DNA from 3 places in the Paenibacillus liaoningensis genome. Region 3 is predicted to be linked to each of the others. Evidence: riboswitches for the same ligand, from Rfam matches in the RefSeq annotation. Region 3 holds a riboswitch; each other region holds the start of a gene.
The links. Region 3 has a riboswitch for cyclic di-GMP ahead of AC6B99_RS21195 (transglutaminase-like domain-containing protein). Riboswitches for the same ligand answer to the same signal wherever they lie in the genome.
Positions count from the first base shown of each region.

Region 1: another riboswitch for cyclic di-GMP. It lies ahead of AC6B99_RS24960 (methyl-accepting chemotaxis protein); the one in region 3 lies ahead of AC6B99_RS21195 (transglutaminase-like domain-containing protein).
Region 2: another riboswitch for cyclic di-GMP. It lies ahead of AC6B99_RS27590 (glycoside hydrolase family 26 protein); the one in region 3 lies ahead of AC6B99_RS21195 (transglutaminase-like domain-containing protein).

Region 1 covers NZ_JCAALU010000017.1:4,601-8,793, reverse strand. The annotation lists gene AC6B99_RS24960 (methyl-accepting chemotaxis protein) at 1-1,643, opposite strand, end outside; cyclic di-GMP riboswitch class I at 1,797-1,880, opposite strand; gene AC6B99_RS24955 (YrzA family protein) at 2,045-2,254, shown strand; tRNA gene AC6B99_RS24950 (tRNA-Thr) at 2,369-2,444, shown strand; tRNA gene AC6B99_RS24945 (tRNA-Pro) at 2,454-2,527, shown strand; gene AC6B99_RS24940 (phytoene desaturase family protein) at 2,664-3,683, opposite strand; gene AC6B99_RS24935 (glycosyl-4,4'-diaponeurosporenoate acyltransferase CrtO family protein) at 3,733-4,193, opposite strand, start outside.
Region 2 covers NZ_JCAALU010000020.1:112,654-116,846, forward strand. The annotation lists gene AC6B99_RS27580 (glycosyltransferase family 2 protein) at 1-868, shown strand, start outside; gene AC6B99_RS27585 (mannosyltransferase family protein) at 872-2,131, shown strand; cyclic di-GMP riboswitch class I at 2,220-2,307, shown strand; cyclic di-GMP riboswitch class I at 2,386-2,474, shown strand; gene AC6B99_RS27590 (glycoside hydrolase family 26 protein) at 2,559-3,506, shown strand; gene AC6B99_RS27595 (glycosyltransferase) at 3,927-4,193, shown strand, end outside.
Region 3 covers NZ_JCAALU010000013.1:204,628-208,820, forward strand. The annotation lists gene AC6B99_RS21180 (response regulator) at 1-655, shown strand, start outside; gene AC6B99_RS21185 (GNAT family N-acetyltransferase) at 704-1,198, opposite strand; gene AC6B99_RS21190 (hypothetical protein) at 1,435-1,896, shown strand; cyclic di-GMP riboswitch class I at 2,256-2,340, shown strand; gene AC6B99_RS21195 (transglutaminase-like domain-containing protein) at 2,354-3,169, shown strand; gene AC6B99_RS21200 (SdrD B-like domain-containing protein) at 3,453-4,193, shown strand, end outside.

The sequences.
Region 1 (4,193 bases), on a different contig from region 3:
AGCTCTTGAAGCTGAATCGATACCTCGAATTGATCTTCGGACATACCGCTCATCTGCTCCATTTTGCCATTTACCTCGGAGGAGGTTTGCAGCAGCTTGTCTACTGAGCCAACAATATCGGTAATGCCTTTTGTAATTTCATCAATGCCGACAGAAATTTCGCCCATTTGCTCGGACAATACGCTGCTTTGATTTTCCAGACCATTAAACATTTCGCTAGCCGTCACCGATGCCTGCTTCGTCGTTTCTATCACTTCCGAGAAGCTGCTCAAGCTTTGGCTGCTGTCGGCAAAATCGTTCTGAATAAGCTTAAGCTCCTTCGTAATATCTTTGGAAATGATATCGGTCTGGCTCGACAGCTTGCGAATTTCCTCCGCTACTACAGCAAAGCCTCTGCCATGCTCGCCTGCACGCGCCGATTCAATCGAAGCATTCAGCGACAATAAATTCGTCTGTGTGTTCAAATCCTGAATGCCGCCCAAAAACTTCGTTACATTATTGTAGCGCTCATTGATTCGGTCGAAGGACTCGGTAACTCGGGCAAATTGCTGCACCGTCTGATTCACCATCTGCACAACGCCCTTCATATCGGTGGAGCCTATACGCGATGACTCTCTCATTTCTTTCATGTCGCGATTAATATATTCGGTTGAAGCCGCAATTTGCTGCGAGCTTGCCGATATTTGCTCCGTTACGGCCGAGATCGAAGTTGCATCATCATACTGGGTCATCAAAATCGTTTTGCCGTTGCCAATCTCTTCCTTCACCTGCTCGGAAGCGTTCTGATTGCGAACAATCATATCGCCCATATTGCGCGAGGCTTGCAGAACAACCGTGCTTACATCCATAGTCGAACGAAGGGTGTCACGAAGCTCACTTCCCATTTGCGCCAGCGAGCGGTCAATTTGACCAAATTCATCTTGGCGATCCAGCTTCTCATCATAGGTGAAATCGTTATTTTGATAAGCGGTAATACGCTTCATTAAACCAACGATGCCTTTTTTTACATTCCGGCTTAACGAATACGACATGAGGAACGGCAGTACTGCCAGCAAAACAATATTGATGATAATAATCGTATTGGCAGCTGCAATACTTTTATTTAATGTCTCCTGTGTAGCGACCGTATCCACTTCGAGCCAATTTTCTACCGTTTCATTCGCAAAGCTGAGAACAATCGTATATGTACTGACAAGCTGTTTGACCTTGGCGGAGCGGTCTTCAATGGTTAGCAGGCTGTGATTGCCGTTTTCTTTATTAAGCTGCTCCAGTGCAAGGCCAAACACATTGCCTTGGTTCGAATAGGCGGTGCCGTTATCCCCGTGAGGATATTTTTCATCCAGGTACGCTAGTGTAACCTTCAATTTTTCTACCCGCTCGGGCATCGACTTAAGTGCCAAGTTGATTCCATCGTCGCCGGTGCTGCCGTTTTCTACGGCATCAATCATCGAAAGCAGCGTGCGCAGCATCGAATCCGATATCCCTTGATATTCTTTTTTGGCCTCCTGAAGCTCATTTGAAGCTTTCACTGCACTTCTAACCGAAGCATTTTGCATAAAAATCCACCCGCCAGCGACGACGTTGAACAAGGTGATTAATGAAGTGATAAACAACAGCTTCGTTGTAACCTTTTGTTTCTTCAAGAAATCAGAAATCCTTGATGTCCATTTTAACCATTTTGCCTCTCTCAATCGGTTAATCATCATTTTCTCTCCATCTCTCCTATTACACTGAAAAAACAAAAGCTATCCAATCACCGCGACGAATTGAACAGCTGAATCAGCCTATAGTCCTGTACCGGTGGTTTGGCTGCCATAGTTCAATACCTTAGGCCCATAACTTTGCGCCCCTATCTTTCAATAAGTTTGCCTTTTTCAGTATGTAATTTTCTATTTATTTCGACACTTTTAAAGTATAATTTAGGAAAACCTTTTTGTAAATTATAAAAAGCGAGATTATCTGACATGATACTTTGAAACTAGTGCCTAACAACGTTATAATATTAGCGAATGCTAGCTATTAATGAGATTTTAGGGGGGACAAGATGGATTTTCGACTAGATTTAATTGAGGATAAAATCGAATTTTTTGAGGCTTTTGACTTACGTACGCTCGAAAAGCACATTGACCAGCAAATTGAAGCGAATAAAGCACTGCTATTACAAGTTCATGCGATTAGTCATCATGCGGTGTTTCATCCCGATCGCGGGAAAATGCTGTACAGCGCAGTCGTTCATTTTAAAGTTAAAAAATAGGCCAATTCGGGCATTTGAACGCTGCCCGAATTTTTTTCAAAAAAATTTAAAAAAGGTATTGCATCCTCCTAAAGTTCTGTGGCATAATACATCTTGTGTCCGATACATAACCGCGCCGTTGTAGCTCAATTGGTAGAGCAACTGACTTGTAATCAGTAGGTTGGGGGTTCAAGTCCTCTCGACGGCACCATTTTTTTCCCGGGACGTAGCTCAGCTTGGTAGAGCACCTGGTTTGGGACCAGGGGGTCGCATGTTCAAATCGTGTCGTCCCGATATTTTATAAGTTGTTTCAAGCAGGCCCTCTAACTTAGAAGGGTTTTTTATTTTTTTCATTAAAAATAAACCGCGCTTAGCTGGAAGTTTTGCTGCCCCCGCTAAGCGCGGCTTTTCTTTTGCCCCAATAGATTCATTAATGATGCTGCCGAATCATCGCCTCTGCGGTGAGCAGCCCTGACATGGCAACCATCGGCGTTCCCCCGCCGGGATGGGTCGTTCCGCCCGCAAACCATAGTCCGCGCAAATCCGCACGATTGGACGGCCGCAAAAACGTCTGCTTTGCTGAATTCGAGGAAATGCCATAGATGGCGCCGCGAAATGCCGACGTATCCCGCTCCAAATCCTCCGGTGTATACAAAGCAAGCTGCTCTGCTTCCCGATCCAGTCCCTCCAAGCCAGCCAGCTGCTTCATCAGACGGCCCTGATAGCGCTCCGCCTCCCGCTCCCAGCTCCAAGCGTCCGACGTATACGGGGCATTCGCCAAAATAAACAGGTTGCTGCCTCCTTCCGGCGCCAGTTCCTGTTCCATATAGGCGGAACAGCATACATAAATCGCAGGATCGGCAGGAGCCTCGCGGCGCGCGAAAATCGCCGAAAATTCCTCCCCATACCTTTCCGGATAAAATACAGTATGATGCAGCAGCTTATCGTAACGTCTGCGTATGCCTGCAAGAGTGACAAAGCCGGACAGAGAAGGCTCGTAAGTTGAAATATGGCGATTCGTCATGGCAGGCCGCAGCTGCTCGCCGAGCAAATCGCGGCATACGGACAGCACATCTCCGTTCGCGAGCACCAGATCGGCTGGCACAAAACCGCATTCCGTCTCTACTCCGCTTACGCCGCCGCCTTTTGCAGCAATGCACTGCACACGCACCGAGGTGCGTATTTCCGCCCCCATTTCCTCCGCAAGCTGGCGCAGACCTTCAACGATGCTGTAGGTGCCGCCTCGAACACCAAAAACGCCAAGCTCTGTCTCGACATGCGGCAGCATCGCGAAGATTGCTGGCGCCCGATCAGGAGCTGATCCGACATAGGTCGCATAACGTCCAAACAAGGCCAGTGTGTTGGGATGGCGAAAATAGCGGCGCAGCAGCATAGCGGCAGCAAGTCCTCCCGGTCCGGCGCCTACAACAGCAACATGCCTGGTCTTCATTTATAGTCTCTTCCTTCCCATGCTAGAATCAGCTTTCTATAAATGCCCGTCATAGACGGCTCGATCCGCAAATTCGCCTGAGCCGCAGCCGGTTATATCGCAAAATCGCTATAAACGGCAAATTGGCCGCCAGCGCGTAGCCTACCATTAAATAGCCATACAAAGGCTCGTTCCAGATGAAAAATAACGGCGCGGGCACGATGGACAGCCAGTGCGTCCATTCGCCTCTGAGCGTTTCCCCCATGTACTCCTGGTAATAGGCTTGGCCGCGCTTAGCAAGCCTTTTCTTCTGGAATCCCCTGCGGAACAAAAAGCTGCCATCCGGCACGCTGTCCTTCCAGGAGCGGATGAACAGCACCTGCTCGTAGAAACGCTCCTCGCCGCTTTTATCAGGCTGCTTCGGCTCTGCTCCTCTGCCGAAGTGCCGCTTCTCCTTGCTGCGCTCCGCTTTGCGCACTGTCCCGCCTGCTCCTGCTCCTGCTTCTGGTCTTGCAAACCAGCGCTGTGGCA
Region 2 (4,193 bases), on a different contig from region 3:
CAAAATGCTGCTTGTAGACGATGGCAGCCGCGATAAAACGTGGTCGCTCATTGATTCCTTTCACCGGAGCAACCGTTTTGTGAGCGGGCTGAAGCTTTCCCGGAACGTCGGGCATCAGCGGGCACTTCTGGCGGGCTTGTTGACGGCGAAGGAGTATGCGGATTGCATTATTTCCATCGATGCCGATTTGCAGGACGATATTACGGTGATCGACAAGTTTATTGAGAAGTACAAGCAGGGCTATGAAGTCGTGTACGGCGTGCGGAACAAACGAACGACCGATACGATGTTCAAAAAGTTCAGCGCGCAATTTTTCTACAAACTAATGATTAAGCTTGGTGTAAACGTCGTTTATAATCATGCGGATTACCGGATGATGAGCAAGAAGATCGTTGATAAGCTGGAGGAGTACCAGGAGGTCAATCTATTCCTGCGTGGCATTATTCCTACCATCGGCTTCAAATCCGACAGTGTGTACTACGATCGTCTGGAGCGAACCGCCGGCGAATCGAAATACCCGTTGAAAAAAATGCTTATCTTCGCATGGGAGGGCATTACCTCCTTTAGCGTATCTCCTATCCGCGCAGTGTCGGTTGTCGGCTTTTTTATGTCGGTCATGAGCCTCGTGTTCGCCCTTTATGTATTCGTCAGGCATTTGCAGGGAAACACGGTATCCGGCTGGAGCTCGATGATTCTTTCGATTTGGTTCATTGGCGGCATTCAGCTGCTGTGCATTGGACTAATTGGCGAATATATCGGCAAAATTTACATTGAAACGAAGAAACGCCCGAAATACTTCGTGGAAACCGTGCTGCATAACGTTGTGCCAGCGGAAACGAAATCGCAGCAATTACAAGAGACGAGGTGACGAATGGAATCGCTGCTGCTTAAAGCAAAATCGAATACGCAAGTTTTGATCTTCCTGCTCTCCTTGTTTGTCATTACGAGAATATTGCTTTATTTTGCAGGCTTTCTCGGCATGAATCTGTTTCCGAACTATCAAATTCCGCCGGACTATACGGTCGTGCAGGGGCATGATTTCACATCGAGCCAGCTCTCGATCCAGACGGATATTTCACAGCTGAAGAAGCCGAGCTTCGAGGATCTAAGGAAATTTGACAGCGTATGGTACTTGGGAATTGCCGAAAATGGCTATGATACGTATAACATCAACGAATCGCATCCTAGTGCAAATTGGGTGTTTTTCCCTTTATACCCTTTGTTAGTCTTTTTGGTGGAGTCTATTTCTAAATACGATGCGACAGTCGTGGGATCGGTTTTATCGAATTTGTTTTTGCTCGTATCACTTTTTTATTTTTATGGCATTTGTTTAAAAAGAGGACTGAAACAGGAGCACGCCCAAGTCGCGGTGCTGCTGCTGCTCATTTTTCCGACCGCCATCTTCTATGCCGTGCCTTATACAGAGAGCCTGTTCCTCATGCTGTCGCTAATGACCGTCTATTATGCGATGCAAAAACGATATTTTCTCGCGTTTCTGTTCGGGGGCTTGTCCGCTGTGACGCGCAATTTGGGCTTCGTCAACTTGTTTTTCGTTGTGGGTACGCTGTTGATCGAACACAGGCTGTACCGTTTCAAGTGGAAGGACACGAAGTATTTAGGCTATGCAATCATTTCGGCGCTGCCGCTAGCCGGTTATCTGTTGTACATGAAATGGCTTACTGGCGATTTGCTGGCTCCGATTACCGAGCAAAGCATCAACTGGTATCGCAAGACGGTTGCTCCGTTCTCGAACTATATTCATTTTATCCAAAAGCCTTATTTCTCAGGAAATGGCGGCTGGGAAAATGGCCTGCTTGCCTTTATTATCGCGAATGCCGTCCTCGTCATTTTTGCTGCCTTTCTTATTATGCGCTGGAAAGATATTCGCCGTAATGCTCATGAATGGCTGTTTTTTGCCTATGGATTGCTGCTTATGCTCATTCCGTTCGCCAGCGCCGAATTTTTGCAGAGCATTCCACGTTATGTCATGGTTGCGTTCCCCTTCTACATTTATTTTGCGGATGTGCTGAAAAATAATAAGGCGCTGCAAATGTTTTATTTCATGATGTTTTTCCTGCTTCATATTGTGTATGCGATTTGCTACTTTAATGGATATTTTTTCGTTGTATAAATTTATGAAAAAATAAATTGACGAAATTTGCGCTTAAGGTGTACAATAGCACCATATTACTTTAGCTCGTACTTTATACCTAGATCGTTTAACGAAAAGGCAAACTCAGGGAAACCTGATGTGCGCAAAGCTACAGGGGCTTCATTCCTAACGGAATATGCTCGCCAGCTACCGAATTCAACATCGATTCTTCCTTTATTAATCAAGGTAGACTTTGTTCTTTCGGGAGCAGGGACTATCTTTTTTTTATTGCTTACACGAAAAGGCAAACTCAGGGAAACCTGATGTGCGCAAAGCTATAGGGGCTTCATCCTTTAACAGGATATGCTCGCCAGCTGCCGAAGCCCGACATAGCCTCCTTTGCCTGATGAAGGTGCGGCGTGTTCTTCGGACCACGACCATCATTCGCTCGGGGGAGGAACTTACTATGAAAACTACAAAATTCGCTCTTACACTCCTTATGCTCGCTTCGACATTACTCTGGGCACTCCCTGCTAGCGCGCAAACCAACTTTTACAACGGAGCATGGATCGGCACTTGGCCGAACCAAAGCTTGAACAACATCGCTGCCTACGAGCAACTAATCGGTGGACACCAAGATGTTGTACATACTTTTGTCAACTCGAACCAAGGGATTAATGAATGGAAGGGCTTTATGGACTATGTAAATAATAATGGTTCGATTAACCTACTTACCCTTGAGTTTAAAAATAAAAATTACAAAGAATATTCGACTGCTGATATTAATAGAGGCGTAGTAGACGCTTACCTGAAACAAACGGCAAAACAACTGGTTAACTGGCAAGCAGCTAACAAAAACCCTGAAATTTGGCTTCGCATTTTCCACGAAGGCAATGGCAACTGGTACGGCTGGGGCGTTGGCGACAGCACAGTTAACACAAACGAGACTTACAAAGCGGCATTCCAACGTGTCGTTACGATTTTCAGAGAGCAAGGCGCAACGAATGTAAAATTCATGTACAACGTAAACGCTGAAAATGTTGGCAAAAACGCATCGTTTACAGCTATGTACCCAGGCGATGCTTACGTAGACCTGCTTTCGATCGATGGCTACAACTTTGGAACGAAAGAATCGTGGAGCTCGTGGAGAAGCTTTAACGACGTATTCTACGCTTCGTACCAAGCGCTGACAAGCATTTCGAGCAAGCCGATCATTATCGCTGAAACTGGCACAACAGAAAGCGGCGGCAGCAAAAACGAATGGGTTATTGATGCGATGAATCAAGTGCAATCGCCAGCGTACAGCCAAATTAAAGGCTTGATCTGGTTCAACGAGAACAAAGAGCTGGACTGGCATATCGATTCGTCGGCTGATAGCCTGAGCGCTTACCAAACGCTGCAAAAAACGCTTTAATAGATTAGACTGGGCTAGTCGTCAAGTCCTGGTCTCAACTCTATCAAACACTGGCTGATATAATACTAAATAGGTATTCTGAGAAAACTCTAATTTCGCGTAAACCGCGTAAAATTAGAGTTTTTTCGCTTTTTTTCTACACTTTTGCCAATAAGATTACAATGTTAAGAAGAAAAATTAACTTTTAAAGGGGCAAGGATTGTGATAAGATAACTTTGAATTTGAGCCTTAGCCGCCAAAAATATCATATTTCCGGCCGATTTAACAAATATCGACAGCGAAATTAGACAGTATAGTCAATCCATGTTGTAGATTAGTCAGAAAAGGAATGGAATTATGGCGAATAAATAGAGCGCAAAGGATTGGGGTTATTTGAAAACAAAAGCTAGGTACATATTAACAACGCTATCCATTGCTATCATGATCGTGTATCTAGTATGGAGACTTGTACAAACACTCCCATCTGGCTGGTCATTAATTTTTGGATCGTTGTTACTATTTTTTGAAATCATTTCTATTTTTCAATCCGTTTTATTCCACATTCTTCTGCTAAAACCCACTGAAAGAAAGCCTGCGCCATTACCTGACAACCTTTATTCTGTGGATGTTACGATCGCTACCTACAATGAACCGCCATCCTTGGTTAGAAAAACCATACTTGCTTGTAAAAACTTGAATTATCCGGAA
Region 3 (4,193 bases):
GGAGCTGTTTCTGTATTTGCTCCAGCATCGCGAACAGCTGGTAAGGAAATCGCTATTAATCGATTTGCTATGGCCCGATAATGGGACGGAGAAAGTATATGCCCAGCTGTATACGACGGTGTACCATATTAGGAAAACGCTTGATCAGTTTGGAAAGTGTTTTCACATCGCCAATACAACAGAAGGATACATATTGACACTTAATCAGGTTGTGCTGGATGTGGAGGAATGGGAGAGAGGAATTGCTGCTGCACCGCCGCTAGCGGCGGCAACCCTTGCGGAATACGAGGAGGCTATGAATCTTTATCGAGGCGATTATTTAAAGGATTATGATTATTGGTGGGCGGAGAGCGAACGCCAGCGCCTGAAGCGCCTGTGGCTGAATACTTCCTATCGCTTGGAAGCTTGGCATGTCGAGCATGGCCAGCTGGATAAAGCGATTGCCGGATATATTCGAATTATCGAGGAGCATGCGCAGGCGGAAGAGGCTTATTTTGCCTTAATGCAGCTGTATGCGTCTAAAGGGAATCATCTTATGGTTAATCAGCAGTACAATGCTTTAACCGCCGCGCTGATGGAGGAATTGAACGAGCAGCCAAGCGCATACATTACAGAATGGTACAAAGATTGGAAAAGCGGCGTTAATGGTTTGTAGACTGGTGAAGGAAACAAAATGGTAAATAATTGGAGGGGCAAGCGAGTGCTATTGACTTTTTAAACCATAGCCCTCATAAATAGCTCTCCAATCCAATGGCCGTGCCATTCTTCTTTCTACTTGCTCGAGAGGCTTAAAACCATACTTGGCATATAAAGTCTGAGCATCTTTTGTACCTAGATTAAAGCTTGTTCCTTTTAGTTTGGGGTGCTCCAATATGGTTTCTAATAGCCACTTGCTAAGTCCTATACCTCGAAACTCGGGTATAACAAATACATCCCCTAACCAGGAAAAGCGGACAAGGTCGGTGACAACTCGCGCAAAACCAACTAGCTTCGCTTGTTCCTTAAGCGGATTCCCCTGATAAATGCCGTAGCACAAAATGGAGTGTTCAATGGCTGCTTGTACAAGTTCTTTGTCAATTCCGTTTGCCCAATAAGATTCCTCGTTTAGAAATTTATAAATCGTTTCAATATCCAAATAAGCTTTATTTGTGCTAATTGTAAATCCGTCGCTTCTAGTCCAAAGTTTTTGTTCTTCCAAAGGGCTGCAGTCCTTTCTGAGTATTCCTTTGAATTATCATACTGTTGAAGGAATAAAAATTCAATATTCTATGCGGCCTATTATTTTGTAAGTTTTGCGAGATTAAACAGAGATTTTGTCGAGAAATTGTAGAGTTGCCCTATTTATAATGGAGGAGTAGGTGAAAATGGAGACGGACAAGCTTTACGAGCTTCATTTTCAAAAAAATAGCATGTCCAAAGGAATGGTTGAAGAAGATGATGATAACCGAGAAGCGGCAAATGAATGTCATTCGCCATTTTCGCTATCCTGAGCTGGCTTGCTGTATAAGCGAGGGAGCCCAGCACCTACGACAGCTGAATTTGAATCAAATGACCGATTACACCATCGTTCGTGGCTTTTATACCCATCATAGAGGTCATTTTATTGGCATTACAGCTACTTCTGAGGGGCCTTTGTTTTTTTATGACAAGCAGTATTTTCAGCTTTCGGAAGGGGAATTTATGATTACTCTGGAGCATGATGATAAGCGGAACACGTTTTCTTTTTGGTGGGACGGGGTGGAAATATGCCGCCTGAACTACCAGCGTCAGCTTTATCGGTACAATGAGGGAATCGTAGATGATGGTATTCGTGATTTTTTTGCGTGGCTTTATTTGTCGACAGGACCAAGGAAGTTTTGGAGATTCCAAAAGTTTTACACGGTCAAAAGCAGCTAAACGCTGTTTCGGGTATCGGAATTTTATCAACCGACATAGGATTGATAAAACGCATGATGGAGTTGAAGCGAGATGGGCGCAGAACATTTGAAAGAATTTCAAAGCTTGAAGCACGAAGATGAAATGCGGTATATGCTCCTGCTTAGAGACGTAAAGGGCATGCTTAAAGAGCGGAAGGAAGAGCCTTTTATGAAACGGTTAAAGCGGAGATGGATGAAGAAAAACCAGAAAATACAAGCCTCAGCCTGGAAATAAAAAAGATTTAACGTATTGTTTATTGCAAATAATGGGTATATACTAGAGATAATCATAGTTTAATATAAGGTAGTTTTTCTACCTAACACGACTTACAAAACTTTACACGATAACGGCAAACCTGTCGAAAGGCAGGGACGCAAAGCTAAAGGGCCTTCTCTATTATTAGATGGCAGCCTAGCCACCGAAGGGAGTTTTTTTTATGCGCAAAAGTTTAACGGTTATGATTTTGCTGGCGTTGATTCTGTCCGTGTTCCCTCAAGCAACTGCTCAAGTGGCAGCGGCAGCTGGGACAAGCTGGCTCGACGAATCCAATGTGGATAAAGGAAGCATCGGCATTCGTTATGAGGTCAAGTCAGGCGTAGATACAAGGCTGGTTGTAGCCAAAGACGGCAAAAATTATACGTATGCGCTCCGGACAAACCAGACAGAAGAATGGTTTGCGCTTCAACTGGGCAATGGAGATTATACGATTTCATTATTGGAAAACGTAAGTGGTACCAAAAAATATAGAGCAGTTCATACAGGCAAAGTTACCTTGAATTTGAGTGACAGCAGCCTCGTCTATTTGAACTCCATACAAAATATTGATTGGAGCAGCAACAGCAAAGCGGTTAAGAAAGCATTGGAACTGACTAAGGGAGCAAAGACGGATACCGAGAAGGTAACGGCGGTTTACAATTATATTGTAGCGAATATTTCTTACGATCATCAGCTTGCGGCTAAGGTGACCAACGATTATTTGCCTCAAATCGATCGTACCTTTAGTTCGCAGAAAGATATTTGCTACGGCTACGCTGCATTAATGGCAGGCATGCTTCGCAGCTTGGACATTCCGGCCAAGATGGTGACGGGCAAAGCGTCTGATGTATCAAATTATCACGCTTGGAATGAAGTATATTTGGACGGCAAATGGATCACGATCGATACGACGCTTGATGCTGGCCTGAAGAACAGCAAGAAAGCGGGCAAAATGATTAAAGACAGCTCGCGTTATACGGCTGCTAAAGTTTATTAAACGGAAATAAACACATATAACTCAATAGGTACACACAGAAGCTTCGTCTATCCTTCATCGGATGGACGAAGCTTTTTTGCAGTTATTTAGCTGACGGATAAAGGGGAGGCTTGTAAAGTTTTTGTACAGTTGGGCTGGATATAATTTTCTTATTTGAATACAAGGAGGAAGAGGATGGAAAATGACGTGGTATTCGTAAGGTAATGTTTATGTACTAGGCATTATCGGTATTCACAACAAGAGAGAAACTAGAGGAGATAGAGAAAAAGAGAGGATTGATGAGATGCCCGCAAGTAGACAGAGAGCGATCAGGCACAAGATTTCCTGGATCATGCTGCTCGTTTTGCTGCTGCAAGCTGCATTACAGCCATTCGCAGCACCGGCACAGGCAGCAGGACCGATTACAGGGCTGACTTTTACAAAGACAGCCAGTGTGAGCACTGTTAATGTAGGAGATACCTTCAAGTATACGATCTTGTATCAGGCAGATGGAGCAACTCATGTCGGTAAGAATGTAACGATTGTTGATACAGTACCGGCACAATTTGAAATTGTAGATGGCTGGGAGGATGGAGGCTGGGATACGAAAAATGGCCAAACTCTAACCGTCAATGCACATCCATTGCCTTCCGGTACTTCGGTGAAGCTGGAAATTCCCGTGAAAGCGAAGCCGACTGGCTCAAGCTCGGTTGTGCCTACGACGAATACGGCGACGATTACACTCGTTGATTCAGCGGAAAGTACAACGGCATCGGCGAATGTAACGATTAACGCGGACCCGAATCCGGTAGCTACACCGACGCCTACAGCAACACCGACGGCGACGCCAACTGCTTCGACCTACGACAAGTGGTGGGCTTATAAAAGCCAAGCTACGGGATTTGGCAGCACAGTTCCGATTATTGGCGGAGCGGTTGAGTATACGGTAGGCATTAAAGGCGAAGCCGGCAATGCTAACCCTGGCAGCTTGAAAAATGCGACGTTAGTCGATACACTGCCGCCAGATGCTGTATATGTGAGCTCA